Regions from separate parts of the Carnobacterium iners genome, predicted to be linked through region 2. Evidence: riboswitches for the same ligand, from Rfam matches in the RefSeq annotation. Region 2 holds a riboswitch; the other holds the start of a gene.
What was found. Region 2 has a riboswitch for FMN ahead of ribD (bifunctional diaminohydroxyphosphoribosylaminopyrimidine deaminase/5-amino-6-(5-phosphoribosylamino)uracil reductase RibD). Riboswitches for the same ligand answer to the same signal wherever they lie in the genome.
Positions count from the first base shown of each region.

Region 1 (15,815 bases), 330 kb from region 2:
GGTGTTCAAACGAGTGGTTCACTTCAAAAACTAGTCATTAGAGGGTTAATTGAAGAAAAAGGTCGTGTAGAAGGTCCTGGACGTGCTATATTGTATGGGACCTCTCATTATTTTTTAGATTATTTTGGCTTAAAAAAGTTAACTGAATTGCCAAAATTACCAGAGATAGCAGAAATGGAACAAAATTTTTCAGAGAAAGAATCAGATTTATTTTTTGAACGATTCAACGAACAATTTTCATAATACACAAAACAAAAAATTGAAATGTTAAGGAGTAGTTAAAGACGATGGAAAGATTACAAAAAGTAATGGCACATGCAGGAATAGCTTCTAGAAGAAAGTCTGAAGAACTAATTGTTAAAGGCCATGTAAGAGTGAATGGGAAACTTGTTACAGAATTAGGTGTTCAAGTAGGAAACTCAGATAAGGTAGAAGTTGATGGTGTACCGATTGATCGTGAAGAGCCTATTTATTTTTTATTAAATAAACCAAGAGGAATGATCTCAGCTGTTTCAGATGACAAAGATAGACGAGTGGTAACCGATTTGTTTACTCACGTTGAGCAGCGAATTTATCCAGTCGGTCGTTTAGACTACGATACAACGGGTGCTCTTATTTTGACTAATGATGGTGAGCTTTCACAAATGTTGATGCATCCTAAGTTTCACATCGATAAAACGTATGTGGCTAAAGTCGAAGGAATGATAGACAGACGCTCACTAAATAAGCTTGAAAATGGTATTACAATTGAAGGTAAAAAAACATCTCCAGCGAAAGCAAAAATTCTTTCAGCAGATAATGATAAAAAAATGTCTATGGTTGAATTAACTATCCATGAAGGTAAGAACCAGCAAGTTAAAAAAATGTTCAGAGCTATTGGATATCCTGTACAAAAACTTAAAAGAGAAACTTACGGAACATTAAACTTAAATGGTCTACGTCCAGGCGAATGGCGCGAACTTAAGTCTTTTGAAGTCAACCAACTTCGTAATTTAGCAAATGAAAGTAAAAAAGAACTAAATTAAACGATAAGCTTCAGATGACACTCTTGTTGTTGTCTGAAGTTTACTTCTGCATACATAATTCATATCTCTGTATGCGGACTAGAAATCGTGTATAATATAATGAATAAAGAACAATTTTTTAAAAAATAGGAGGTGCAGTATCGTTGGAAAACGAGAGACTTAACTTATTAGTTGTTGATGACGAAGAACGGATTCGACGCTTATTAAAAATGTATCTTGAAAAAGAAAATTATATCATCACTGAAGCAGATGACGGAGAAAAAGCATTAAATTTAGCAATAGAAAATGAGTATGATTTAATTCTTTTGGATCTTATGTTGCCTAAGATGGATGGCCTTGAAGTGGCTGAAAAATTGCGAGAGGTTAAAAATACCCCAATTATGATGTTAACAGCAAAAGGGGAAGAAATGAATCGGATTCAAGGATTTGAAGCCGGCGCAGATGACTATATCGTAAAGCCGTTTAGTCCTAGAGAAGTTGTTTTACGGGTATCTGCAGTATTAAAAAGAACTCACGTTGAAAAAGAACAAGAACAATTAAATCCAGATTTAATTGTCACATCTAATATTGAAATTGATAATCAATCTCATCGTGTACTAGCCGACGGTAGTCTAGTTAATCTCACTCCAAAAGAATACGATCTTTTGTTATATCTCATTCAATCTCCAAATCAAATTTTTGGAAGAGAACAATTGTTGAGAGAAGTCTGGAAGTATGAATTTTTTGGAGATCTAAGAACAGTAGATACACATATCAAAAGATTGCGAGAAAAATTAACCAAAGAATCAGAAGCAGCTGCAAAAATGATTGTAACAGTCTGGGGATTAGGCTATAAATTTAATTCTTATTCTGAAGGAAAAAAGTAGGTTAGACGATGAATAAAGTAAATAACTTAACCATTCGGATTTGGTTAATTACGGTACTACTTTTAGGATTTTGTTTTATTGCCACAACAGAGCTGTATAGTCATGTGTATCAAAATAATATACAAATGAACTATATTTCTGATTATGAAAAAATGATTCAAACAATCGAAAAACGGCTGGCAGATGACCAAAATGTTACCACTGCAAGTATGGATAATTTTAAAGCGCACGATTCTCATCTATTTATGTCTCTTCACATTGAGGGAGAACCCGTTTTAAATTTTTCTAAAGAGTCACAGAGTTTTTTCTTGAGCTACAAAGATAGTTTGTTGACTGATGCAAGTATAAAAGAAGCTTTTATTAATAAAGAAGATACACAAGTTGTTAGCGATAAAATTCGTTTTGAAAATACAAGTGGCTTGTTTATTTTTAGAGTTAAGAATCTGGTCATTGAGGGAAAAAAAGCTGTTCTTTATTCGGTTGTAGATTTATCTTTTTTAAATGAGGCCGAACAAAAAATGAATAGTTGGATTTTAAGTATTTTTGCTGTTTATGGACTTTTAGCTGTTTTATTCTTGTATTTTTTACAAAAAAATTTAGGTGAACCGCTAAATAAGTTGAGAGATATTGCTTTTGACTATGCAAAAAATGATTTCAATCAAAAAGCGTCGGTAAAATACAAAGATGAACTATCACAATTAGCTTTAGCAATGAATAAAATGAAAAAATCGTTTGAGACAACAGGAGCAGCGACTAGACAAGAAAAAGAACTTCTAGAGAAAATAGTTGCTTCTATTTCAACCGGAATATTGTATTATAATCAAGAAAAAACACTTTTAATGTCCAATCCATTAGGGGAAGAATTTCTGCGTAATTGGGATGCCTTTGAAAATGTAAAAGATTACCAATTACCTGAATTTTTAGCAGATAAAATAGATAAAGTTATTGAAAAATCAGAAAAAGTTTATGATGACCTTATGATTAATGATTTTTATTTCCAACTATCTTTGGTTCCTTTATTTGACGAAGATATGAAAAATGTTCGTGGAGTCTTAGTTTCATTAAAGGAATTAACAAAAGAACGACACTTAGATAAAATGAGGGTAGACTTTATTAGCAATATTTCTCATGAATTGCGTACGCCTTTAGTCATGATTCAAGGGTATAGTGAAGCGATTATTGATAATATTGCTGAAACAGATGAAGAAAAGCATGAAATGGCGATGATCATTAGTGATGAAGCGAAACGAATGAATCGTCTTGTTAATGAAATGCTTGACTTATCTCGTATGGAAGCTGGTTATATCGATTTAATTATTGAAGACATCTTTTTAGAAGATTTCTTTAAAAATATATTATCATTATTTAAGCGATTTGCTAATGAAAACCATGTAAAATTATTACTAGAAATTGATCCAGAGATTCGCACTTATCCAATGGATGGCGATAAAATGAATCAAGTTTTTGTTAACCTCGTTCATAATGCTATTCATCACTCATCGACAACTGAACGAGATGGTGCAGAAGTAATGATTCGAGTCCAACTAGATAAAATAATCGACGAAGTCCAGATGGAGATTGTTGATAATGGCCCCGGTATTTTAGAAGAAGATATGCCTTACGTATTTGACCGCTTTTATAAAGCAGACAAATCTCGAGTGAACAACAACTCTAATAAGGTTGGAACAGGTATTGGGTTGTCTATTGTTAAGACCATTATCGAAGAACATGGTGGTTATATTGAAGTTTCAAGTATGATAAATAAAATAACAACCTTTAGAATTCACTTTCCATATTCAGATAACACTATCTAATAGTAAGTGGAGCTTGCAAATAAAGATAATATAGCTTATACTAAAATAGTACAAATGTTGTACTAATAAAATAGACGATTCGTCTTCAGGGGCAGGGTGTAATTCCCGACCGGTGGTATAGTCCACGAACTAGATAGCATTTCTAGTTGAACTGGTTTAATTCCAGTACCGACAGTAAAGTCTGGATAAAGAAGATGGGGCTTATTTGAATATAATACTGTTCACATGCTCTGTTTAATTTTTCTGAAGAGAAATTAGACGAGCGTATTTTTTATAGTGTTTTTTTTGGTAGGCCCAAGAATGCTCAAGCTGATGAGTCCTTTCAGGAGGATTTTTTATGCAAACCCGTAATACAAAAAAATTAGTCGGTGTATCTATGCTTGCTGCAGTTGCATTCGTACTAATGTTTTTCGCTTTTCCAATCATACCAGGCGTCACTTTTTTGAAAATCGATTTTAGTGATATTCCCGTTCTGTTAGGTATGTTTTTATATGGACCAGTAGCAGGAATAGCCGTAGCGGTTATTCGAACCATTCTTCATTATGTGCAAACGGGCGGAGATGCGGGTTACCCAATAGGAGACACAGCTAGCTTGATAGCTTCCTTGGCGTATACATTACCCATTTACTACATTATGAACACGAAAGCTGAAAAAGCTAAAAATGTTGTTTTAGCTAACGTACTAGGAACGGTATCATTGACCACCGTATTATCTTTATTAAATGCTTATGTCTTAATCCCACTATACTTTTTAGTGTTGAACTTTAGTGTTGGACCAATACAAAAGTATGTCTTTTATGGGGTTGTACCTTTTAATTTAATCAAAGGTATCGTCGTTAGTACAGTCTTTATTGCCTTATACAAAAAAATGAAACCTTGGATAATTAAAAACCAAGTGAGTCAACTTACAGAAACGAGCTACCTAACATTAGAAAAAAAATAACAAGGAAATGATTTCGTATCTCTTACGAAATCATTTTTTTATTTACTTTAAATAAATTTTTAAGGAATTTATAGTGATTTTTTGGTATATTAAACGTGTATTATAAAGAAAATTAAAAAGGAGTTGTGCTGTTTTGAATAGGCTATCTTATCTTGATTATTTTTATTTATCTTTGTTTTCAAAAACGTATTCAAAAAAAGCTTCTACTATTTACCATATTTTTACTGGTAAAAAAACGGCATCAATCCTTTATAGCGCTGAAAGGTATCACCTAACTTATGTTTTTGCCTTATTTCCAAAATTAAATCGCAGTCAATTTAATAAGAGTATAGAAAAACTAGCTCATTTGAATCACCTTTCACAATCAGGAGAAAAAATGGAGTATTATTTATCAGATAGCGGAGAAAAAGAATCTGTTGGGTTTTTTAATAGCCACTATTATCCTAAACAGTTAAATTACCTTCAAAATGGGCTTGCACTCAACCATTTTTGGCGTACACTTCAATTGATTACACAAGTTTTATCTGAAGTTAGGCATAAAAATAAACTGTATACTCCAATAGAAAAAGAATGGGAAAAACAATATTGGCTCAAACTTTGGCTCAAAAAAAGCAATAAGGATAAACAAGAACTAGCAGTAATATTTGGTAATGAATGGATTTTGATTTTGAATGAACTGCCTTTAATTAACGCTGAAATACTAACTGCTAATTTATCTGGTCATAATAATACGGGCAAGACTCAAAATCAGTTAGCTGAAGCATATAAAAAAGAGGCGATTGAAGTTCATTTGATTGTGCTTGATTCGCTAGCTTGCATCGGGAAAATAATAGAGCAGTATCCTAAAAAAACGCCATTATTTTTTTCAATCTATAAAGAGATGTTGCAAACTCATGTTGGGACAACTACTAGTGCTATTTTGACGAAGCAGTATTTATTAGGAGGTTATTCAGTTGAAGATACTGCAAAGTATCGGCAACTAAAACTAAGTACAATCAATGAACATGTTATTGAAATAAGTATTATGGATCCTTTATTTGATTTATCAGCAATTTTACCATTAGATAGATTTAAAGAAATTGAGCAACTGTTAAAAGAAACACCTGCTCTTACATACCAAGAAATGCTTGAAAAAAAGCCGGAAGTTCTTTTTTTATGGTTTCGCCTAGCTCAAATAGAAAGGAATCGAAATAGTGACGAATGAGGAAAAGATTAAAGATATTTTGCTTCACCAGTTTGGTTATACTTATTTTCGTGAAGGACAAGAAGAAGCTATTTTAGCAGCTTTGGATGGAAAAGATACACTAGTTATGTTACCGACAGGTACCGGTAAATCAATTTGCTATCAAATAACAGGATACTGCTTAGAAGGGATTGTCTTGATTGTTTCTCCTCTGCTTTCATTAATGCAAGATCAAGTTGATCAAATGAAACGGATGGGAGAAAAAAGAGTCACTGCATTGAATAGTTTAATGAGTAGTGAAGAAAGAAAATGGGTTATGTCTCATTTAACTGACTATAAGTTCATTTTTTTATCGCCAGAAATGTTGCAACAAAAGTATGTTTTAGCTAAACTCAAATCGTTAACGATTAGTGTAATGGCTATTGACGAAGCTCATTGTATCTCTCAATGGGGAATGGATTTTAGGCTAGAATACTTAGGATTAGGGATGGTCCGTAAAGAATTAAATAATCCATTAACGATGGCTTTGACAGCTACAGCAACTGAAGTCGTTCGCGAAGAAATTTTAACCTCTTTATTTTTAGAGCAAGATAAGACGACTCAAATTCTATACTCTGTTGATCGTCCTAATATCGCCTTAACAACAATAAATTGTTCCCACGATAAGGATGAACAATTATTAAATCAAATTAAAAATTTATCTAAACCTGGTATTATTTATTTTTCAAGTAAGAAAAAAGCAGATCAAATAGCTTCATGGTTAAAAAAAGAAACAAGCTACACTGTTGAAAGCTACCATTCAGATATCATTAATGAAGATAAAATTAAGATACAACAGCAATTTATACAGAATGAAATCGAACTTATCTGTGCAACAAGTGCCTTCGGAATGGGAATCAACAAAGAAAATATCCGCTTTGTCATCCATTATCATATGCCCGCTAGTGTAGAGTCTTATTTACAAGAAGTAGGAAGATGTGGCAGAGACGGACAGCAAAGCATCGCTGTGTTGCTTTTCGAAGCAGGTGACCAATTCTTGCAAAAAAGGCTGCAAGAACAAAGCTTACCGAATAATGCGATGTTAGAATATGCGTATCGCCATAAAAAAATACCTGAGGGAAGTTGCAGTGAGACCCAACAACAGTTGTTAGAAAATTATCTCTCATCAGGAACACCGATTAATCAAGCTAAATCTCAAATACTTGGTAGAGAACGTCAAAAAGATCGGCAATTAGAGTATATGGTGCACTATAGTCAAACCACTGACTGCAAAAGAAGTTTTCTTCTTTATTATTTCAATGAGAAATTAATTAAGAACCCATCCTATTGTTGCTCTAGTTGTGGCTTAGACCAAGAGTTTTATGATAAAATAAAAGAAAAAGAAAAACTAACTCATTTTTCTATCTCAAAAAGTTGGAAAGAAAAGATAGAAGAGTTGTTTTTACTATCGGAATAAGGAAGACAAGATTCTTTAAGTTATGGTACAATAAAATCTAATATATTTAGGAGGAGTACTTTATGTCTAAAAAAGATTCTAAAAATAACAAAGACAATGAGGTCTGGACACGGAAATTTGAAAATAATGTAGACGATGAAAAAGATACTTCTTTAAGAGGAGCCAGGAAAAAAGCTGAAAGAGGTATTTCTCCAGTAGCTACGTCTCTTATTATTTTTTTGGCCTTATTGTTTATTTTACCAATAGCTACTTATACGTTCATTCTAAATGAACGAAGCGATGAAGAAGGATTCAAAGCTAATGAAGATAGAGTAACTATCACAAAAAGTAGCAGCAGTGAAAAACTAAGTTCCAAAAAGAAAGATTCTGCTTCTGAAAAACCGACATTATCTGTATCAACAGAAGAAGTTATTGAAAAAGCACCAGAACAGCCTGCACCAGTAGAAGAAAAGCCAATAGTTACGGAACCTGTAGCCCCTGTGACTCCAGAACCTGAAGTAAAAGAGCCTGTTGTAGAAGAAACTAGTAAGACCTATACAGTCGTTGCGGGAGATAACCTCTATCGGATTGGATTAAATCACGGGATGACAACTGCTCAATTAAGAGCCTTAAATGGTTTAACTAGCGATAGCGTGAGTGTTGGAACGGTGTTAAAAGTAAAATAGGGGAATAACTTAATTAACTAAAGGCCGTCTTTGGACGGTTTTTATTTTGAAAATAGAAAGAAGGTAGTTTTAAGAATGACGAACAAAATGATGATTGCGATTGACGGACCAGCTTCTGCTGGTAAAAGTACGGTAGCTAAACTCTTAGCAAATGAACTAGGTTACATCTATTGTGATACTGGTGCAATGTATCGTGCATTGACTTATGAAGCTTTACAAAAAGGAATAAATTTAGAAGATGAAGAAGCTTTGATTATTTTATTAGAAAAAAATGCTATTTCTTTTGAACCTACTGAAAAAAACCAAAAAGTTTATTTAAATAATAAAGAAGTAACGGAGGCCATTCGTCAACCTGACGTAACAAATTCTGTTTCTGCCGTAGCTGCACACAGTCAAGTCAGGAAAGAATTAGTAAAAAGACAACAAAAAATAGCAGATAAAGGTGGGGTCGTTATGGATGGGCGAGATATAGGTACAACGGTCTTACCCCATGCAGAAGTGAAAATTTTTCTAATCGCCAGTGTTGAAGAAAGAGCTGAAAGACGTTACAAAGAAAATAAATTAAATGGGATTGATACTCCTTTGGAACAATTAAAAAAAGAAATCTCAGATCGAGACTACAAAGACTCACATAGAGAATCTTCTCCTTTAACTAAAGCAGAAGATGCCGTCTTATTGGATACAACTAGTTTAGATATCCAACAAGTTATCGGAAAAATTAAAGAAGTTGTTAGTTCAAGAATTAGTTAAATTTTTTTAAATTAAATCGTCTCTTTCTATCTCAAAATGAGTGAACAGCAGGATAATAAAAATATTTGGTTAAAAAACAACTTGTAAAGATAAGAGTCAGGTCTATTTTTGTAGGCCTTATTCTGGCATTTTTTTATGATATTAGGTAAAATGGAATAAGAAAGAGTTATTTGGGTAAATTAGGAGGACAAAAACATGACAGATCAAAAAGACAAAAACGAAGGATTAGAACAAGAATCAATGTTGGAAGCTTTAGATAGTGTGCAAGAAATTCACATTGGTGATACTGTTAAAGGGGAAATTTTGAAAATTCAAGATAACAAACAAGTAATTGTTGGGATTCTTGGTGGAGGTGTAGAAGGTGTAATTCCTAACAATGAGTTATCTGCCGCACCTTTTGAAGATGTTACAGAGATTGTAAATGTTGGCGATATCGTTGACTTAGTTGTAATCAAAGAAATTAAAGAAAAAGAAAACGGCAGCTTTTTACTTTCTAAACGTCGTATTGATGCTAAACAAGTATGGGAAAAAATTCAAAAAGATTTTGAAGAAGGCACAATTATCGAAGCACCTGTGAAAGAAGTTGTTAAGGGTGGATTAGTTGTTGATGCAGGCGTTAGAGGATTTGTACCGGCATCAATGGTAGACATTCAATTTGTAGATGATTTTTCAGCATATAAAGGAAAAATACTTGCATTTAAAATAATGGAAATAGAACCTAGCGAAAATCGTTTAATTCTTTCACATAAAGCTGTTTTGCAAGCTGAAAGTGACTTGAATAAAAAGAAAGTTATGCAAGAATTGAAAGAAAATGATACCGTCAAAGGGAAAGTCGCTCGTTTAACAAACTTTGGTGCTTTTATTGATTTAGGTGGAGTTGACGGATTGGTTCATATTTCCCAAATTTCCTATGATCACATTAAAAATCCAGCAGATGTCTTATCGATAGGACAAGAAGTAGATGTTAAAATCCTTTCCGTTGACGAAGAAGCTGGCCGTATCTCCCTATCTATTAAAGATACGTTGCCTGGACCTTGGGATAATATTGAAGATCGTGCAGCAGTAGATACTGTTTTAGATGGTAAAGTTAAGAGATTAACAAGTTTTGGGGCATTTGTTGAAGTCTACCCAGGTGTAGAGGGACTTGTTCATATCTCTCAAATTTCTCACAATCACATTGCTACACCTCACGAAGTTTTAAGTGAAGGCCAAGAAATTAAAGTCAAAGTGCTTGATTTAAACACTGAAAATCAACGTTTATCATTAAGCATTAAGGCATTAGAAGATAAACCACAACAACAACCAAAACCACGAGAAGAAAAGTATGAGATGCCAGAAATGGACTCAGGATTTACTATTGGGGATATCCTTGGAAATCAACTTTCTGATATTACTTCTGGCAAAGAAGATACTGACCAAAACTAATTTAATCTAAACAAACAATAAGACATGTGGCAGATTCTTTAGCTACATGTCTTTATTTTCCTGAAAATAAGAATAAAAGGATGAAGTTTGTTAATTAAAGCGGTTTCATTAAGCAAAAGCTTGCAAATTCAAGCTCTGTTCTATAAACTAACTAAAGAAATAAGAAATTAATTAGAAGGAGGCTAAAGCAATGGCAAAACCAGTTATCGCCATCGTTGGTCGTCCAAACGTAGGAAAATCAACAATTTTTAACCGAATCGTAGGCGAACGTATTTCAATTGTAGAAGATATTTCAGGAGTAACTAGAGATCGTATTTACTCTCAAGCTGAATGGCTAGGCAAAGAATTTAATTTGATTGATACAGGTGGAATTGATTTAGGAGACGAACCATTCCTTGATCAAATAAAATACCAAGCAGAAATTGCAATGGAAGAAGCAGACGTGATTATCTTTATTACAAATAGTCGAGATAGTGTAACAGATGCTGATGAAAATGTCGCAAAAATTTTGTACCGTACAAAAAAACCTGTACTATTAGCAGTAAACAAAGTAGATAATCCAGATATGCGTGCCGAGATTTTTGATTTTTATACGCTTGGATTAGGTGAACCATACCCTATTTCAGGAAGCCACGGATTAGGTATAGGAGACTTACTTGATGCAGCAATCGGTCATTTCCCTGAAGAAGAAGAGGAAGAATACGATGACTCAGTTATAAAATTCAGTCTTATCGGCCGACCAAACGTTGGTAAATCTTCTATTATTAACGCTATGTTGGGTGAAGAACGTGTTATCGTATCAAGTGTAGCAGGAACAACTCGTGATGCTATTGATACACAATTCACAGATAACGAAGGAACAGAATTTGTCATGATTGATACAGCCGGTATGAGAAAACGCGGTAAAGTATACGAATCAACTGAAAAATACAGCGTCATGAGAGCACTTAGAGCGATTGAACGTTCGGATGTTGTTTTAGTTGTATTAAATGCTGAAGAAGGCATAAGAGAGCAAGACAAAAAAGTTGCTGGCTATGCACATGAAGCTGGTAAGGGAGTTATCATTGTTGTAAACAAATGGGATACTCTTGATAAAGACAACAATACTGTCAAAGATTTTGAAAGAGACATTCGTAGCGAGTTTGCGTACTTGAGCTATGCACCAATCGTATTTGTTTCAGCTGTTACAAAACAGCGCCTAAACAAATTACCTGAAATAATCAAACGAGTAAGTGAGAATCAACGTTTACGTATTCAATCATCTGTTTTGAACGATGTGATTTTAGATGCTGTGGCAATGAATCCTACTCCAACAGATAAAGGTAAGAGATTGAGAATTTTCTACGCAACACAAGTAGCAATAAAACCACCAACATTTGTTGTATTTGTAAATGATCCTGAGATGATGCATTTTTCTTATTCACGTTTCTTAGAAAATCGAATCAGAGACACCTTTGTTTTTGAAGGAACTCCTATACGAATCCTTACACGTCAAAGAAAATAATGGTTAAAAAGAAGAAATGAAAAAGCAAAAAAAGACATTTTAACATATTTATCAAGGTGTTACAAATAATAATCTATTTTATGTAAAAAAGCTAATAAAATAGCAAGGAATAGATTAAAATCATTGCAGTAACAGTATTTGTATGATATCTTTTTAGATGAAATGTAATTTGCAACATCTAAAACAGCATTTCGACTATCTTCATTTTTGGACCACTCAAAAATGATATTATGATTTTTATTTGCTTCGTAAAAAAAGCATCTATTTTTCTTTTCGAGGAGGTGAAATATACATGGCTAACAAAGCAGAATTAATCGAAAACGTAGCAACTTCAACAGGTTTGACTAAAAAAGATGCAACAGCAGCAGTAGATGCTGTCTTCGAAACAATCCAAACAACTTTGAGCAAAGGTGAGAAAGTTCAAATTATTGGTTTTGGTAACTTTGAAGTTCGCGATCGTGCTGCACGCAAAGGACGCAACCCTCAAACAGGGGAAGAAATCCAAATTGCTGCAAGCAAAGTTCCAGCATTCAAACCAGGCAAAGCACTTAAAGACGCAGTTAAATAATAAAAAAATAAAGACCCTTGAGAAATCAAGGGTCTTTATTTTTTTATTATTTAACTAGCAAAAAACTAGCAGAATTTTAACCTGCTAATTTTGAACGAGTACATTAGTCTAGTTTTCATAGAAGAGGATTAATTTCATTATCTTTTGACCAATACAACCTAGAACAACTTTTATGGGTATTCTCTTTTTGGATAATAAGAAGAGATAAGCTTGTTTAAAGATATGAGTGGCTAAACTATCATTGTTTCGTTTAACTCGTTCGAGAGCGCGCTTAAATGCCGAATTAGATCGATTCTTATCTAAGAGGTCTATTTTTAATACCGAAAAGGTCACTTCTTTTCAACTGGTCAGTTTTTTTGAGTTGAACCAACTAATTTATCTGATTTCACAAATGGCTAAAGCGCTATTTATTTAAAAAGATCAAATATCGAAAAGCTCGTTTTCTTATAAACTTTATTGTAAGCAGCTTTCTTAGGATTCTTTATCCAGCCCATTCCTTTTTTGCCGTAACCAGGTATAACAGCTTTTTTAAAAGCTCGTTTCGCTCTACCTGTCGTTCTAGCTGAAATAGATTTTTTAATGCTTGGCTTTCTTAATCCGAATTTCATTTTCCTCACTCCTTTTCTTCAGTTACCTTTTCTTCAGTTACCTTTTCTTTGATTGTTTGTAGTGGTAATAGAGTTCATTAGGGTACAATTACGAATTGCATGTTGTAAAATAAGTTTGCCTTAAAAAACAGGACTAAAAGGACTGCTCAAGAGAGGTTTCAAAATAATGGATTTTATTTTTCAATTAGTAAAAGAGCCAGCAAAACAGATCATTTGCTGGCTACAAGTTAGTAGAATTATTTGTTTGAAAGCATTTATTCAAGAGAAAGAAGCTGTTAGGTCGTTTTATTCGAACTCTAATTCAACTAACATCTCATCTAAATTCTCGATAGATTCGGTCTTTTCGATATATTCAACCCATGATTTGTAAGGATCAGAAGAATTTTCTTTGACGACCCATTTAAATTTATCGTAAACATTTTTCATTAATTCTAACCATAATTTGTCAACGGCCCGGTCCAACTTTGTTTCGTTCCATTTTTTTGCAGGTGCTCGTCTACCATTTCGAGCTTCTTGATCAACTAAAGCTTTTTGATAAAAAGCATCTTTAGCACTTAAATTTTGTTCCATATATTCTACAAATTCTTTAAAGTTCATTCATATTCACCACCTAGTAGATTTTAGCATTGTCGCTAACTTACATAAGTTAACTACATCTTTTAGCCCATTAGGAAAAATTTAGCTTACACTATCCTTTAATAATTTTAACATAAAATAATTAGCTTTATACTTGAATTTAAAAATAAATAAATGAATGAAAATCTATTGATAAAATTAAATCTAAGTAAAAATCCTTTGTACTAAGTATTTAGATTGGTTCAATATTAACTAAATTACGAGAGGATAGATCATAAAAAGAAGTTACTGATTTAGCAGAAATAAAGGAGTGGCTACTAATTGATACACTACAAAAATGATCAATAAACTCTGTGGAAGAAAATTTTAAAGATAGTTTAAATGTTGTATGCAACTAATTAGTAGAGGGAGATAGAGTTTACTAATTCAAAACAAAAATCCTTTTTAACTAGTAAGTTTTCCTATCGTAAACATTTGTTCCCAAATGAAACAGGAATTATGTTAAAATCAATAGATATAAAATGAATGAAGGTTTATGAAAGAGGTGGGGTTATATGCATAATGGAAATAAAATGATTGAAGCTTTAGAAAACAATCAACTTGAAGAAGCAAATGCATTTTTTGCACAATCTTTAGAAGTGGATTCTGATGAACAACTTTATGATTTGGCCGATAACTTATACCATTTAGGTTTTTTAGAAGAAACAAAACAGATTTACAAACAATTATTGGAAACATACACTGAAGATGATGAATTAAAGATTGGATTAGCTGAAATCGAAATTGAGTCGAATAATATCGATGAAGCAATGGAATGGCTTCTACAAGTATCAGAGATGAGTGAATCTTACCCGCAAGCGCTATTGGTTCATGCTGATTTGTATCAAGTACAAGGATTGTATGAAGCTAGCGAACAAAAATTATTAAAAGCAAAAGAACTCTTACCTGAAGAACCGGTTATTTTTTTTGCTTTAGCAGAACTTTATTTTTCAATGGGAAAATACACTCAAGCTATTCATGGTTATGAAGAATTACTAGCTCAAGGATACAACGAATTCTCAGGCATTACATTAGCTTCTCGCTGTGGTGCTTCTTATAGCGCGCTAGGAGACTTAGAACAAGCAGCTTTATACTTTGAACAAAGCGTAGAAGAAAATGAGACAGTCGACGCTTTATTTGAATTAGGGATAACGTATTATCAGCAAAAGGAATTTAAACGTGGCAATGAATTATTTTTCAAATTAAAAAAATTAGATCCAAGTTACACTTCTGTTTACCCAAACTTAGCTAAAGGGTTAGAAGAAGAAAATCAACTTGAAAAAGCCGATGAAGTTATTCGAGAAGGTTTGCAAATGGATCAATACAATGATGAGTTATTTACTGTGGGAGCAGAAATTGCGATTAAGTTAGAAGACGAAGAGACGGCTGAAGAGTATTACCTAAAGGCTCAAGCATTGGCACCTGATAACGAAGGGTTGCAATTAGCTTACACTAACTTATTATTAAAACAAGAACGATTTGAAGATGCGATTAAACTTATTGAAGAAGCTTTGTCCCATGAACAAGTCGATCCTCAGTTTTATTGGAACGCTGCTTTAGCCTATGATAAGCTAGAAAATTACGAAAAAGCAGAGTACTCATTTAAACAAGGTCATTCTTTCTTAAATCAAAACAAAGAATTCTTGAAAAGTTACATTTATTTCCTAAGAGAAGCTGGTGAAAGAGTTGTTATTAAGACTGTACTAGCTGAATATTTAGTTTTAGAACCATCAGATGAAGAAATGTTAGAGCTTTTAGAATCAAATAATACAAACTATTAGCCCAGTAGGCTATAATAGAAGTAAGCTTGGAATAAGGAGGTTTTAAAATGGACATCAAAGTATCTTTAGAATCAAAAAAAGAATTTCTTGGTTGGTTTTTAGATTGTCATCAATTGAAAAGAAGAGAATCGATGTGGATATTAAATTATTTGTTAAATCATGATATTGTTTTAGGTAAAGTTCACTTTGTTGAAAATGTTGAGACCACACCTAGAGGAATACTGATGTCAACTATTGAAACAGATAGTAAGCCATTTTTATTTTATAAAGAAGGTATCTTATTCGAAGATCCTGAACAGGCTTTTCATGAAATACGATTAAACTGGCACGAAGATATTTACCTAGAATTAATTTTTAATGACCCTTGGAAAGCTTATCAATATTTGGGAGTATTAGAAGATAATCCTTATCACAAATGGAATGACTCTCTTGACGTAAATTTGAAAACAGAAGTAGAACAGGCATTAGCTGCACTAACTTTAAACAATCAAATAGAGATGATGATGAATCAGATAGATGCTGCTCTAGAAAACGATGACAAAGAGAGCTTTATCCAACTGTCTAACCACTTAAAAAGAATCAAAAAAAATGAATCTAAGACCGAAAAAAAAC
Region 1 is NZ_FXBJ01000002.1:1,819,216-1,835,030, forward strand. It holds gene scpB (SMC-Scp complex subunit ScpB) at 1-243, shown strand, start outside; gene B9Y54_RS08745 (pseudouridine synthase) at 288-1,025, shown strand; gene B9Y54_RS08750 (response regulator transcription factor) at 1,169-1,891, shown strand; gene B9Y54_RS08755 (HAMP domain-containing sensor histidine kinase) at 1,900-3,705, shown strand; FMN riboswitch at 3,783-3,905, shown strand; gene B9Y54_RS08760 (ECF transporter S component) at 4,043-4,648, shown strand; gene B9Y54_RS08765 (YpbB family protein) at 4,782-5,852, shown strand; gene B9Y54_RS08770 (RecQ family ATP-dependent DNA helicase) at 5,842-7,287, shown strand; gene B9Y54_RS08775 (LysM peptidoglycan-binding domain-containing protein) at 7,350-7,952, shown strand; gene cmk ((d)CMP kinase) at 8,028-8,702, shown strand; gene rpsA (30S ribosomal protein S1) at 8,898-10,127, shown strand; gene der (ribosome biogenesis GTPase Der) at 10,318-11,631, shown strand; gene B9Y54_RS08795 (HU family DNA-binding protein) at 11,924-12,199, shown strand; gene B9Y54_RS08800 (hypothetical protein) at 12,607-12,807, opposite strand; gene B9Y54_RS08805 (hypothetical protein) at 13,093-13,404, opposite strand; gene B9Y54_RS08810 (tetratricopeptide repeat protein) at 13,938-15,203, shown strand; gene B9Y54_RS08815 (ReoY family proteolytic degradation factor) at 15,251-15,815, shown strand, end outside.
Region 1: linked by a shared signal. The riboswitch ahead of B9Y54_RS08760 (ECF transporter S component) and the one ahead of ribD (bifunctional diaminohydroxyphosphoribosylaminopyrimidine deaminase/5-amino-6-(5-phosphoribosylamino)uracil reductase RibD) in region 2 are both predicted to bind FMN.

Region 2 (15,815 bases):
TTAATTTTAGGAGAAAAGAGGAGCCTTATGGAAAATTTTATTCAGCAATTAATTAACGGGCTTTCATTAGGAAGCATTTATGCTTTAATTGCTCTTGGTTATACGATGGTATATGGCATTATTAAGTTAATCAATTTTGCTCACGGTGAAATTTATATGGTCGGTGCTTTTGTCGGTTATGCTACTATCAATACCTTTCAGCTTGGGTTAATCCCTTCACTCATCATTTCAATGGCTTTTTGTGCTTTGTTAGGTGCGATGATTGAACGTGTTGCTTACAAACCGCTAAGAAAAGCTACGCGTGTTGCAGCCTTAATTACAGCGATTGGTGTGTCATTTTTATTGCAAAATATTATGATTTATATTGTTGGACCACAGGTGCGGGCCTTTCCACAAGTCATTGAAAATAAAGTTTATTCCGTTGGAAATATCCAAATAAATCAAACGCAAATCACGATTTTTTTAACAACGATTATTTTGATGGTAGCTTTGCAGTTTATCGTTAAGAAAACTAAAATGGGCAAAGCGATGAGAGCAGTTAGCACAGATGCTGACGCGGCTAGATTAATGGGAATAAACGTAGACAATGTCATTTCCTTTACCTTTATTTTAGGTTCTTCATTAGCTGGCGCGGCTGGCGTATTAGTTGGGATGTATTACAATTCGATTGATCCTTTGATGGGTGTTGCACCGGGATTAAAAGCTTTTATCGCCGCTGTTTTAGGTGGAATTGGCATTATTCCAGGTGCGTTAGTTGGAGGATTTGCTATTGGTATTATTGAAACATTAATAAGCGGATACGGCAGCTCGTTGATTAAAGATGCTGTTGTTTACCTTATTTTAATTATTATTTTAATTGTTAAGCCAACTGGCTTATTAGGCAAAAATAAAAAAGAGAAAGTGTAGGTGTTAAAAATGAAGCAACTAAATAAAACCAATCTTGGCTGGCTCATTTTTATCCTAGTCGCCTTTCTTGCTACTCAACTGCTTGTTTCTTTCGGTATTATTGATGCTTTTTATGAGATTACGTTAATGACAATCTTAATCAATATTATTTTAGCAGTGGGATTAAATTTAATTATCGGTTTTTCTGGACAATTTTCTTTAGGCCATGCAGGTTTTATGGCGATTGGAGCTTATTGTACGGCCATTATGACAATCAAAATTCCGACACTAGTCGGCTTATTTGCTGGGATTTTATTAGGAGCAGTCATTGCAGGAGTAGTTGCGTTACTTGTTGGAATCCCAACTTTACGATTAAAAGGCGACTATTTAGCCATTGCTACTTTAGGAGTAGCTGAAATTATTCGCATTGCTATTTTGAATATGGGGAGTCTAACAAACGGTGCAGCTGGATTAAGTGATATTCCTTATCTAACCACTTGGCAATTAGCGTTTATTTTTGTAGTGATAACACTCATTATTGTAGTCAACTACATTAAAAGTAGCGCTGGAAGAGCAACCATTGCGATTCGTGAAGATGAAATCGCTGCTGAATCGATGGGAATCAATACGACTAAATACAAAACGATTGCTTTTGTAATCGGCGCAGCAACAGCAGCTGTCGCAGGTGGTTTACATGCTTCTTACTTTAGTGTTATTCGCCCAGCAGATTTTACTTTTATGAAGTCAATTGATATTTTAATCATTGTTGTTTTTGGTGGATTAGGAAGTGTCACAGGTAGTGTTATTGCCGCTATCGTTTTAGGTATTATTAATGTCTTTTTACAACCTTTTGGACAATTACGGATGATTCTTTACTCGTTGGCTCTGATTGCTATTATGATTTTCAAGCCCTCAGGATTATTTGGGACAAAAGAATTTACGATTTCTACTGTAATGAAAAAAAGAAAAATGAAAACTCCTACTAAAAAGGAGGAAACCAAATGAGTTTATTAGAAGTGAAAAAATTGACTAAAAACTTTGGTGGCTTGGCAGCTGTTTCAATGGTGTCTATGGAACTTTATCCCAACGAATTAGTCGGGTTGATTGGACCAAATGGAGCTGGTAAAACAACGCTATTTAATTTATTAACAGGAGTCTATCAACCAACAGAAGGCAGTATTGATTTAGAAATCAAAGGTAAAAAACAGTCCTTAATTGGAAAAAAAACCTATAACATTACAGATATGGGCTTAGGCCGAACCTTTCAAAATATTCGATTATTCAAAAATCTAACCGTATTAGACAATGTTTTAATTGGTATGCATGCAAAAAAAAAAGTCGGAGCATTAGCTGGTATAATCCGTACACCTCATTTTTATCAGTCTGAAGAAAAAATGAAAAAAGACGCGATTGCATTACTTACTATTTTTAATTTAGAAGATAAAGTAGCTGAACTAGCTAAGAATTTACCTTATGGGGAACAAAGGCGTTTAGAGATTGTTCGCGCACTAGCAACGAAACCAAAAATTTTGTTTTTAGATGAACCTGCAGCTGGAATGAATCCACAAGAAACAGCTGATTTAACCGCTTTAATTCGCCAGATTCAAAGAGATTTTGAAATCACGATTTTATTAATCGAACATGATATGTCTCTAGTTATGAACGTTTGCGAGCGAATTTATGTGTTGGAATACGGCCGGATGATTGCTCATGGAACACCAGCAGAAATAAAAAACAATCAAGCGGTTATTAAAGCTTATTTAGGTGGTGATTAGCAATGTTAGAAGTCAAAAAGTTAACCGTTCATTATGGCGTAATACAAGCAACGAAAGAAGTAAGTTTCCAGGTGAAAGAAGGCGAAATTGTCTCGCTAATTGGAGCTAATGGAGCAGGTAAGTCAACGATTCTTAAAGCGATATCTGGTTTGCATCGAGCAACTTCAGGCGATATTCTCTACCAAGGTAAGCCGATTCAAAAGGAATCTACGAAGAAAATTGTTGAACTAGGTATTTCTCAAGTTCCAGAAGGACGGCATGTCTTTGGAGGGATGACCGTTCTTGAAAATCTGGAAATGGGTGCTTTTCTTCGTAAAGATAAAGCTGAAATCCAAAAAGATTTTAAAATGGTATTTGAGCGATTTCCTATTCTAGAAGAGCGAAAAAAACAAGACACAGCCACTTTATCTGGTGGAGAACAACAAATGGTGGCTATGGGAAGAGCTTTGATGTCTCGTCCTAAATTGTTGCTATTAGATGAGCCTTCAATGGGACTTGCCCCTATTTTCATTAAAGAAATATTTGCTATTATCAAGATGATCAATGCTCAGGGCACAACAGTTTTACTTATCGAACAGAATGCTAAAGTTGCCCTAGAAATAGCGCAACAAGGCTACGTATTAGAGACAGGAAGAGTCGTGAAAAGTGGAACGGGTAAAGAATTGTTGGCTAGTGATGATGTACAAAAAGCCTATTTAGGGGGATAAGTGCAATGAATGTAAAAAATTATATGACATCAAAAGTTGTGACAGTTTCTGAGGATACAAAAGTTTTAGAAGCTCTTGATATTATGAAAGAACATAAATTCCATCGTTTACCAGTTGTTCGAAAAGATAAAATGATTGGGTTAATCACCGAAGAGATTATTCAAGAAAATTCTCCATCAACGGCTACTAGTTTAAGCATTCATGAAATGAACTACTTATTGACAAAGACGACTGTTGGAGATATTATGCACAAAAAAATTATCACTATTGGAGCGGATGCTTTGTTAGAAGAAGCAGCTGATTTGATGCTGAAAAATGAAGTCGGTGTATTGCCAGTAGTTGAAGATCGTGATAACGTTATAGGGATTATCACAGACAAAGATTTATTCAGAGCCTTTATCGACGTTATGGGATACAACAACAAAGGCAGTCGAGTTGTCATCGATATCAAAAAAGACCATTCTGGTATTCTAAAAGATATTACGAATATTCTTGCTGACGAGCATGTTAGTATCAATCAAATTGCGGTTTATCGACAAAATGATATCACTCAAGTCGTCATTCAAATGGATAGTCCTAATACAGATAAAATCAAAGAAATATTAACTGATAAAGGCTATACAGTGAGTTCAGCAACCGTTAAAGAGGGCAATTAAATTGATTACTTTAAAGATTAAAAGAAATATAGCATTGAAAAAGCTATTTTTCTTTTGATTTTTTATTTTTTACTGAGACAAAAAAAGAGAGTTAGGTCTTAAATAGGAGACAAACAGAATGGATGTGGTGTAAAATGAAGGAAGTTAAGAAAACAAATCAAGAACAATGGAGGTTGGAACAACTATGAATAAGCTTAAAAAGTTAAGTATTGCGCTCGTTGCGTCCGTCAGTCTTATAGGAATAACCGTTTCTGTCCTGCCCTCACTCGCGCTAGCTTCGTCGGGTGATATTGACACAACAATAATAGATGAAAAATGGGGGAAACCAACTTTTGTATATGGAGGTGGTTTATCTGATAACCAAATTAGTGAAACAGAAAAATTACTAGGAATCAACAACCCTGAAAATGTAGCAAGCGTCGCTGTAACAGGCGAGGATTTAATCCAATACCTAAAAGAGGGATCAGGGGATACGGCTAACATGATTTCATCTGTTTTAGTCCAAAAAGAAAATTCAGGTAAAGGTGTAGAAGTAACTATTGAAACACCGGAAAATATTACCCAAATTACCCAAGACCAATACGCCAATGCAGCCATCACAGCAGGGGTTAACGATGTTAAAATTGTTGTAGCAAGTGTTAAGAAAGTTACCGGGGAAAGCGCCTTGACAGGTATTTACAAAGCTTTTGATGTAAATGGAGAAGACTTAGATCAAGACCGGATGGCTGTTGCTCAAAAAGAATTAGAAACGACAAATGGTATTGCGCAAGAGAATATAGATAAGACTGACTTCGATCCTGCAAAATTCGACCAAGCGATTATCGAAATCAAACAAGAATTAGCAGATTTAAAAGAAAAACAAGGTGAGTTAGCAACCAAAGAAGACATTGAGCGAATCATAAATGATGCATTAAAAAACAATCAATTAGAAAATGCAGTAACACAAGAACAAATCAATCAATTAATGAGCTTATTTGAGAAATACCAACAAACAAGTGCCATTGACTCAGCACAAGTGAAAGAGCAATTACTAAAACTATCCGATTCAGTCCAATCAAAATTTGGCGAAGCACTTCAAGGTGCTAAAGATAGTGGACTGCTTGATAGAGTGGGGAATTTCTTTAGTCAAATCTTTGATGCAATCGTTGGATTGTTTAATTAATACTAAATCATCAACTGAATAAAGAGATAGAAATAAATAATTATAAAAATACCCGTATTGAATGAATCCATTCAATACGGGTATTTTAACGTTTAAAAGATAGCGTAGCCTCAATTTCACTACTGGTTATTAAGCTTCTTTTTTACGCATAACGGCTTGTAAGTAACGGTAAACGCTAGCTTCGGAGATAGTTAATGTAGCAGCGACTTCGACAACTGCCCCTTTAATTTGAAAAACACCTTTTTCCTCCAAAATTTCAATAATTTCGATTTTTTGATTTTGAGACAACTTAACATCAGGACTTAATAATTTAGAGTCAATGACTGTTAAAACGATGTCTCGAACAGAATTTGAAAAATTTTCAATATAAGGATTCGTATGTTCAGCTGTTAAATCATTTAAAGGTAAGATGATTTGCGCAAGACCTAAAATATCTTTAGCAATATATTTGTATTGATCGATATCGAAATTAATACACAATAAGCCCGTTAGTTTTCCATCTGAGTCTTTGATAAAAAGTGTCGAAGAACGAAATTCTTTTCCGTTAGACATCGTGCCTTTATATCCAGTTATGAACTCCTTTTCTAAATAAACCTTATCTTCAATTAAATTTAGTGCAAAATCAGTTAACGGATTTGTTAAACTGCGGCCACTTAATTCCCCGTTAGCAATAGCTCCAATATAAGACTCTTTTTCAGAAGTAAGGACATGTAAAATAACTTCATATGTTGGACCTAAAAGTTCCCCGAAGTAATAGACAATTTTTTTATACTGTTCAATAATTTCTTTTTCCAATTAGCAACGAACCCCTTCTATAATAGAACAAAATAAAACTACCAATTATGGCGTAAAATGATAGCTTAATTAGATTTTAAGGCAAGAAAGAGAAAAATACAACTGAATTTTAATAATAGTCTATAATAATAATAATTTATCATCAAAAGTGTTGACAGTAAGAAATTAGTGTTATAAAGTGTAATTATGATAATAATTTATTATTTAAGATATAAAGAATTATAAATTTAAAAAAGTCAAGGAGCCTTTTTCAGGTATAAATTATTTTTGCGTCTATTTGTAATCGCTTACTGTTTGTGAAGATTTATTGAAAGTAAAATTTACCTAAACAAAACATTGGAGGAAAAACATGGATATTTTATTTGGGACATTATTATTACTGCTGGTTTTAGCGTTTTTTACTTTATTCAACTACAAAGCACCTCAAGGATCGAAAGCTATGGGCGCATTAGCTAGTGCTGCTTGTGCTAGTTTCTTGGTTGAAGCTTTTCATTTAGCTTTTTTCGGGAATGTGCTAAACATTGAATTCCTAAAAGAAGTTGGGGGAGCAAACGGAAGTCTTGGAGGCGTTGCCGCAGCAATCTTAGTGCCTTTGGCATTGGGAGTTTCACCTGTCTATGCTGTTCTTGTTGGTCTTTCTTTATCCGGACTTGGAATTTTACCTGGCTTTATTGCTGGATACTTAATTTCATTTGTTATTCTATATATGGAGAAAAAAATACCCGGTGGTTTAGATTTGATTGTCATTATTGTCGTTGCAGCACCGCTTGCTCGTTTAATTGGATCGTTAACGTCACCAGTAGTCGATGCAACATTGATGCAAATTGGTGAAATACTAACTGCTACAGCTGACACGAGTCCAGTTATGATGGGAATAATTTTGGGAGGCATTATAACAGTTGTGGCTACAGCGCCACTAAGTTCCATGGCTTTAACCGCAATGTTAGGGTTAACAGGCGTTCCAATGGCTATTGGTGCATTGGCTGTTTTTGGTTCATCCTTTCTAAATTACGTTTTATTTAGTAAAATGAAATTTGGAAGTAAAAAAGATACTATCTCAGTAGCAATAGAACCGCTGACGCAAGCCGATATCATCTCAGCAAATCCGATACCGATTTATGTTACAAATTTTATCGGTGGAGCAGCAAGTGGAATCATTATATCTCTAATGGGATTAATCAATAACACGCCAGGTACAGCAACACCAATAGCTGGCTTTGCCGTCATGTTTGCTTATAATCCGGCTGGCAAAGTATTAATTGCAGCATTTGCATGTATGATTGTTAGTACCCTTGCAGGTTTTCTAGGATCTTATGTTTTTAGAAACTTTAAAATAAAAACCGCTGAACAAATTAGGTCTGGAAATATAAATACAAAAGAATCTGTTTTAGAATCAACTAGTGAAATTGAAGAAACGGTTATTGTATAATAAATGTATCCAAAATACAACGAGCTACTAAAAATTCAGATAATAGAAGAGGAGTTTTTTATAATGAGAACAAACTTAGCAATGGACGAAAAGAAATCTGCTATAGAAGAAACAACTTTATTCCAAGATATCAAAGCAACAAAAGAAGTATTCTGGGTTAATCCAAATAAAAAGAAATTCGAAAAAGCCGCAGAAAAGTCTTCCATCACAAAGGCAGATATTACAGACGCAGATGCTCGCTTAACTCGATTTGCATCGTATTTAAAAATAGCTTTTCCAGATACAGCTCCAACTAATGGCATCATAGAATCACCTATTACAGAAATACCGCATATAAAAGCTTACCTTGAAGAAGAGTACAAAGGAACGATTGAAGGAAAAGTATGGTTGAAGCGAGACGATTTACTACCCATTGCTGGAACGGTAAAAGCACGTGGAGCTATTTATGAAGTCTTAAAGCATGCGGAAGATTTAGCTTTAGAACATGGCATGTTGAAATCAATTGATGAAGACTATGCTATTTTTGCAAGTGAAGCATTCAAAACGTTCTTTTCTGGTTTTAAAATAACTGTTGGCACAACTGGGAATTTAGGAATCAGTGTTGGAACAGTCGGAGCAAAATTAGGTTTTGAAGTCATTGTTCATATGTCAGTAGAAGCAAAGTTATGGAAAAAGAACTTTTTAAGAAGTCGCGGAGTGGTAGTCATTGAACACGAATCTGATTTTACAAAAGCTGTAACAGAAGGACGGCAACAGTCTGATTTAGATCCAACAAGTTACTTCGTTGATGATGAGCATTCCCGTGAGTTATTCTTAGGCTATACAGTCGCTGGAAGTCGATTAAAAAAACAATTAAGCGACAACAACATTTTAGTAGATGCAGATCATCCCTTATTTGTTTACTTGCCTTGTGGCATTGGTGGCTCTCCGGGTGGTGTTACCTTTGGCTTGAAACATATTTATGGTGATAACGTTCATTGTTTCTTTGCTGAACCAACACACGTTCCTTCTATGCTTCTAGGCCTAATTACTGGTAAATACAATGAGATATCAGTTAAAGATATTGGCCTAGACGGGCTAACAGTTGCTGATGGATTAGCTGTTCCACGGACATCTGGTTTTGTTGCGAGAGTATTAGAAGATTTCTTTAGTGGATCGTACACGTTAGATGACGACGAAACATATAAATTATTAACAGCTTTGATTGACCAAGAAGAAATTTATTTAGAGCCAGCTGCAATTGCAGGTTTACCAGGATCTATTCGTATGTTGCAATCAGAAGCAGGACAAGCGTACTTGAAAACCAACAACCTAGTTGATAAAATGTCAAATGCAACGCACATCTCATGGGCGACTGGTGGAAGTATGGTTCCTAAAGAAGACATGGAAGTTTTCTACAATAAAGGCAAAAAGTAAGTTAATTTAAAAGTGAAAGCACGAATACAGGACTTAGTAAATCGTAAATGACACACTACTGAGTAAAGATGAAATTCAAGAGGGTTTCTCTTGTACGAGAAAAAATCATAGGAGGAACACACATGTTAGAAATCATTCACACAAAAAACGCACCGGAACCAATTGGTCCATATTCACAAGTCATCAAAGCAGGAGATTTTATTTTTCCAGCTGGTCAAATCGGAGTAGATGCAGTATCCGGTAAACTAGTTGGAGAAAGTATCACAGAACAAACCGAACAAGCTTTTAAAAATCTTTCTGCTGTTCTAGAAGCGGCTGGTTCTTCTTTGCAACATGTTGTTAAAACAACCTGTTATTTATCAACAATGGAAAATTTTCAAGCGTTCAACGAAGCTTATGGCAAACAGTTTAATGGGCATAAACCTGCTCGCACTTGTTTTGCTGTCCAAGAGCTTCCCCTCAAGGGCTTATGTGAAATCGAAGTTGTCGCAGTTTTAAAAAAATAAAGCAGCTTATAAATTAATAGGTTAGTAATAAAATAAACAACGTTTTCTATATAAAATAAATAATGTTCTTAAAAAATAGATTGACATTCTCATTGGTTCCATATAGTCTAACAGTATAAAAACAAAATAGTCTTCAGGGCAGGGTGTAAGTCCCTACCGGTGGTAAAGCCCACGAGCCGCAAAGCAGATTCGGTTAAATTCCGAAGCCGACAGTTAAAGTCTGGATGAAAGAAGACAAAGTGATTGCAGAAAAAACGATGATTATAGAAATCTTATTTGAGATGGATAAAAATCCTACGTTTAAAAAGCAATGATACACTAGTCTTATTTGACCATGAACAAAGCCCTGGATTTACTATCTGGGGCTTTTTTGTATTCTATTTCCAAAAAATTGAATAGTCTTCAGGGCAGGGTGTAAGTCCCTACCGGTGGTAAAGCCCACGAGCTGCAAAGCAGATTCGGTTAAATTCCGAAGCCGACAGTTAAAGTCTGGATGAAAGAAGACAGCGTTTAAAGAGATCAAAGGTAGCCGAATACCCAGTATGCGGTGCTATTTGTTGCACTCTCTTATTCAAAATGCGCTAAAACCCTGAAGAGACAATCTTTTGGGTTTTTATTTTTTGGTTTTATGTAGATGGGAGTGAAAAAATTGGATGAATTTTATATGAAGATGGCGCTAGACTTAGCAAAAAAAGGAAAAGGGTTTACAGCACCCAATCCTTTAGTGGGCGCTGTAATTGTTAAGAATGGAAAAGTGATTGGACAAGGGTACCACGAAGAGTTCGGCCAAGCGCATGCAGAAGTAAATGCTATTGCATCAGCAAGTGAATGTGTATCTGGTGCAACATTATACGTCACTTTGGAGCCATGCTCACATGTGGGGAAAACACCTCCCTGCTCTGACTTAGTGGTAGATAAAAAGATAAGACGAGTGGTTATTGGGATGGGTGATCCTAATCCATTGGTTGCAGGAAAAGGCATTGAAAGACTTCGCAATAAGGGGATTCTCGTTAGCATTGGAGTGCTAGAAAAAGAGATAGCCCAACTAAATGAGGCTTTCATTAAGTACATTGTCACGAAAGAACCCTTTGTTGTGATGAAGAGTGCGATGTCCCTAGATGGGAAAATAGCTACAGTAACAGGTGAGTCTCAATGGATTTCTGACGCAGCAGCGAGGAAACGAGTCCACAACTTGCGACACGAATTATCTGGCATCATGGTAGGTATCGATACGATTATCAAAGATGATCCGCAATTAACAGCTAGAATTCCAAATGGTAAAAACCCGATTAGAATTGTTGTGGATAGCCAACTAAGAATCCCGTTAGCCTCTGTCGTATTGTCCCAGCAAGATAAAGCTAAGACAATTGTCGCAACAACTAATAGAGCAAGTAGTGAAAAAATAGCAACATTAACCAAAATGGGTATTGAGGTTATCGTGACTTCCCAAAGGGATAACAGAGTTGATCTACGCGAATTGATGAAAAAATTAGGCGCTAAGGGGATTGACAGCATTTTATTGGAAGGTGGAGCGACATTAAACTTTTCAGCTCTAAAAGAAGGAATTGTTGATAAAGTTCACGTCTATCTTTCGCCAAAAATCATTGGTGGAAAAGATGCGAAGACAATTGTTGAAGGCGAAGGAATCAGTTCATTAGAAAATGCTTTTCAATTGAAGCGATTAAATCCCGTGATGGTTGGAGAAGATATATTGATAGAAGGTTATCTGGATAAATAAAAAGAAATTAAATGGGAGGAAAACAAATGTTTACTGGAATTATTGAAGAAATTGGGACAATCAAATCGATTAAAAAAGGTGAGAAAAGTTCAGTACTTACTATCAAAGGCCGAAAAGTCGTACAAGGAACCCGTATTGGAGATAGTATTTCGACTAATGGTGTATGCTTAACCGTCACAAAAATAGAAAACGATTCTTTTGAGGCAGATGTGATGTCTGAGTCTTTGAAAAGAACAAACATTGGCGAATTGACTCCAGGAGGCTACGTTAATTTAGAACGAGCTCTAAGCCTTGAGACAAGACTAGGTGGGCATATGGTTAGTGGCCATATCGATGGAACGGGAAAGATAAAAGCTTTCAGGCAAGATGATAATGCGGTATGGATTACAGTTGAAACAAGTCCGGATTTATTAAGGTACATTATCGAAAAAGGCTCGATAGCTATTGATGGAGTTAGTTTAACCGTCGTAATAGTAGACGACCAGTCGTTTCAAGTTTCGATTATACCTCATACTGGTGAAGAAACGGTGCTGTTAGCCAAGCAACCAGGTGATAAAGTTAATCTTGAATGCGATATGATTGGAAAATACGTCGAAAAGTTATTGGGACTTGGCTCAAAAGAACCGACTAAAGAAAGCAATGTAACGCATGGATTTTTAAAAGAAAATGGGTTCTATTAGACCAGAATGGAGGAGCGTATGTTTAATACCATTGATGAATTATTAATTGATTTAAAGGCAGGGAAAAATATTTTATTAGTAGACGATGAAGACAGAGAAAATGAAGGAGATATTATTTGTGCGGCTGAATTTGCTACTACAGAAAATGTTAATTTTATGGCTCGTTACGCTAAAGGGTTAATTTGTATGCCAATGAGCAAAGACTATACTAAGAAGTTAGCATTGCCACAAATGATTCAAGACAATACAGATAACCACCAAACAGCGTTTACTATTTCGGTAGACCATCTGGACACAACCACTGGAATCTCAGCAGCTGAACGATCGCTAACGGCAATGAAACTAGTTTCAGATGAAGCGAAATCAACTGATTTTAGAAGACCAGGCCACATGTTCCCGCTAGAAGCGGTTGATGGGGGAGTGTTAGCTAGAAAAGGACACACAGAAGCAACGGTTGATTTGATGCAACTAGCAGGTTTAAAACCAGTTGGATTGTGTTGTGAAATTCTTAAAGAAGATGGCACAATGGCCAGAAGAAAGGATCTAATGGAATTAGCAAAAGAGCACGGATTAAAAATAGGAACCATTGCTGATTTAATTGAGTACCGCAAAAATAAAGAACAAGTTATCTTCAGACAATCTAAAGCGCATCTGCCAACAAAATATGGTGAGTTTGAAATTTATGCCTATGAGCATGCTGTTACGGGTGAACACCATGTTGCTTTAGTAATGGGGGATGTTAGTGATGGCGAGCCGGTTTTGTGTCGCATCCATTCTGAATGTTTGACGGGTGATGTATTTAGTTCTAAAAAATGTGACTGTGGCCAACAGTTAGATGCGGCAATGGAGCAAATTGCAACAGCGGGTCGTGGCATTTTAGTATACATGCGCCAAGAAGGTCGGGGCATCGGCTTAGTAAATAAAATTAGAGCGTATGCCCTTCAAGATCAAGGTCACAACACCATCGAAGCTAATTTAGCGCTTGGTTTTCCAGCTGATTTGAGAGAGTATTACGAGTCTAAACAAATCTTTGATGATTTGTCCGTTTCGCACTTGCGTTTAATGACTAATAATCCATTAAAAGTAGAAAGTATGGAGAAATACGGACTAACGATTGTTGAAAGAGTACCTCTTCAAGTGGAAGCTCAACTAGAAAACAAGGCTTATTTAAAAACCAAGCAAGAAGAAATGAATCATTATCTAAACTATTAACTATAAGAGAAACTAACGATTTAAAAAAATGGAGGAATTATAATGAACGTATTCGAAGGACAGTTAATTGCGAAAGATTTAAAAGTGGGCATCGTAATCGCACGTTTTAATGAATTTATAGGATCAAAATTATTGAGCGGGGCAATAGATAGTTTGAAAAGACACGGCATGTCAGAAGAGGATATTGCAATTGCTTGGGTACCAGGAGCTTATGAAATTCCGCTAGTTGCACAAAAAATGGCAAATTCGGGCAATTATGATGCTATAATCACGTTAGGAGCAGTAATCAAAGGAGCTACATCACATTATGATCTTGTGTGCGCAGAAGTGACAAAAGGGGTCGCGACAGCTTCAATGAATACCGGTTTACCAATAATATTTGGCGTCTTAACAACAGATAATATTGAGCAAGCTATTGAGCGTGCGGGTACTAAATCTGGTAATATTGGCTACGAAGCAGCTGTTTCAGCTATTGAGATGGCGAACTTACTGAAAGAGATGTAAGGCTTAATGATGGATAAAGCAAGATTGAAAGCTACACGAACACTTATTTTTGATTACGATGGGACGCTACATGACAGTAGACAAAACTACATTGTTGCTTTTAAGCGGGCCTATCGTTATCTGATAGCACACCAAAAAGCTAAACCAAGAGAGTGGCAAGATGATGAAATAACGAAGTGGCTAGGTTATAGCAGCAAAGAGATGTGGGAAAACTTTATGCCGGATTTAGCTGAAGATTACCAAATGGCTGCTTCAAAAATAATAGGCGAAACCCTACTAGAAAAGGTTCTTTCAAAAGAAGCAAAGCTGTATCCAGAAGCTTTAGAAACATTAGATAATTTAAAAAACAAGGGATACAAACTAATCTTTTTGAGCAACTGTAGTAAAGCCTACATGCAAGCACACCAAGAGACTTTTCAATTAGAGCGTTACTTTGATGAGATGTATTGTACCGAACAATTTGATTTTATAGCTAAACACGAGATATTTTCGCTGATTAAGAGTGAGGACCAAGACGAATACCTCGTGATTGGTGATCGAATCCATGATTTAGAAATTGGGCATTACCATCAGTTGATTACAATAGGCTGCAATTATGGCTTTGGAACTCAAGCAGAAATGCAACAATCAGATATAAGGATAAACAGTATTCAGGAATTACAAGAACTGCTATAGAAAAAGATTCCGGCTACTAGGGTAAGTAAGCCAGAACCGTTTTATTCAAAATCAAAAGACAAATCCCATTTTTCTATAAGGGTATCCATTATTTCCATCACATCATGGGTTAACGTTAATGAACTCGTATCTTTTTTAGTACGGACGTTTTCATTAAAATGAGAAATTTCGTAATTTAAAGCTTGAGAAGTATCACCAGCTTGAATGCGTTCGACTGACCCATCAGAATAAGTTAAGGTAGCTTCATCGGCTCTGGGGAAATCGGTAACTGTGAAGTAACCATTTTCAAAAGCAACAATCCCTTGTTTAGGCATTTTAGCTCTAAAAGTAATAGCGATGGTAGCAAGCTCGTTTTCAGTATTTTTTAAGATAATCCCAGCTTGTTCATCTACTCCAGTCTCAAAAAAGTTGACGGTTGTTAAAACTTCGCTAGGCTGACTGGATAAAAAGAAACGAGCGAACGATAAAGCATAGGTTCCAATATCTAATAAAGCGCCACCAGCAATGGCTTTATTAAAGAAACGATTTGTTGGATCAGCTTCTTTTAGACTGCCAAAAGAGACTTGAATCATTTTTAATTTACCAAGTGATCCATCGACTGATCTTTTTTTGAGTTCTTGATAAAGCGGCATGTGAAAAATAGTCATAGCCTCAGCTAAAACCAATTCTTTTTCTTTAGCAAGATCCATAACAGCATCTAGTTGTTTGGTATTCATAACAATGGCTTTTTCACAAAGTACGTGCTTGTTATTTTCTAAACTCTTCATAATAAGATTGGCATGATGACTGTGAGGAGTCGCAATATAGATAACATCAATAGCAGGATCATTTAACAGTTCAGCATAGCTGCCATAAGCTTTTTCAATCCCAAACGTTGTTGCAAATTGTTCAGCTTTTTCGATTGAGCGAGACCCAACTGCATAAATTTTTGCATTATCAGCTATAAAAGTTGTAGCGAAACTAGTAGCAATAGATCCTAATCCTAAAATACCCCAATTTAATTCTTTCATTTTATTCCTCCTTCATACTTAGATAGGACCCTGTTTATCTTCTTTCATTGTAGCAAGCTAAAGAAGTGAACGCAATGAGAACCGTTACACTTTTGTTTTAAAGCTGTTACGTGTAAAATAAGGGTAGCACTTATTCTATTAATGAAGGATATGACAATGAGAGGGGAATGCATCATGCAAGAAGCACTTATTCAGATTGTTTTATATACCATAAAGGAAAATTACCATACTGAGAAAGATTTTTACTCTAGTCAATTATCCATTAGCCAAGAAAATTGGCAACGATGGAAAGAGGGTGAGATTAGCCTAAAACCAAAAGATGAACAGTCAATCATAAATTTATTTACAGATTATGAATGGATGCTCGTTCAAAAAGTTATTAGAAATGCGACTTTCTTCCCGGAAGTAGAAATGCATCCCGTCGAAGAATACTTGGGAATAAAATTTCACGTAGCTAAAAAATGGGTCAATAGTGGAGCAGCTGAGTTAGCTTTTCAACAAGACAATGAAAAAGAAACAATTAATCAACACCGTAAGAAAAATAGCACTATCCTTAAAATTGAGATGAATTATGATTTCTGGAGTTACAAAGATTGCATTGAGTTGAGTTTACCAGGTATTATCCAACAGCAAATTGAAACTGAAAAACAAGATTTATTGGAATG
Region 2 is NZ_FXBJ01000002.1:1,486,339-1,502,153, forward strand. It holds gene B9Y54_RS07210 (branched-chain amino acid ABC transporter permease) at 28-906, shown strand; gene B9Y54_RS07215 (branched-chain amino acid ABC transporter permease) at 916-1,890, shown strand; gene B9Y54_RS07220 (ABC transporter ATP-binding protein) at 1,887-2,660, shown strand; gene B9Y54_RS07225 (ABC transporter ATP-binding protein) at 2,663-3,367, shown strand; gene B9Y54_RS07230 (CBS and ACT domain-containing protein) at 3,373-4,023, shown strand; gene B9Y54_RS07235 (DUF1002 domain-containing protein) at 4,208-5,185, shown strand; gene B9Y54_RS07240 (helix-turn-helix transcriptional regulator) at 5,315-5,980, opposite strand; gene B9Y54_RS07245 (PTS sugar transporter subunit IIC) at 6,330-7,409, shown strand; gene B9Y54_RS07250 (D-serine ammonia-lyase) at 7,491-8,825, shown strand; gene B9Y54_RS07255 (RidA family protein) at 8,948-9,331, shown strand; FMN riboswitch at 9,457-9,571, shown strand; FMN riboswitch at 9,726-9,840, shown strand; gene ribD (bifunctional diaminohydroxyphosphoribosylaminopyrimidine deaminase/5-amino-6-(5-phosphoribosylamino)uracil reductase RibD) at 9,966-11,069, shown strand; gene B9Y54_RS07265 (riboflavin synthase) at 11,096-11,749, shown strand; gene B9Y54_RS07270 (bifunctional 3,4-dihydroxy-2-butanone-4-phosphate synthase/GTP cyclohydrolase II) at 11,768-12,961, shown strand; gene ribH (6,7-dimethyl-8-ribityllumazine synthase) at 13,004-13,465, shown strand; gene B9Y54_RS07280 (HAD family hydrolase) at 13,475-14,140, shown strand; gene B9Y54_RS07285 (Gfo/Idh/MocA family protein) at 14,182-15,150, opposite strand; gene B9Y54_RS07290 (hypothetical protein) at 15,307-15,815, shown strand, end outside.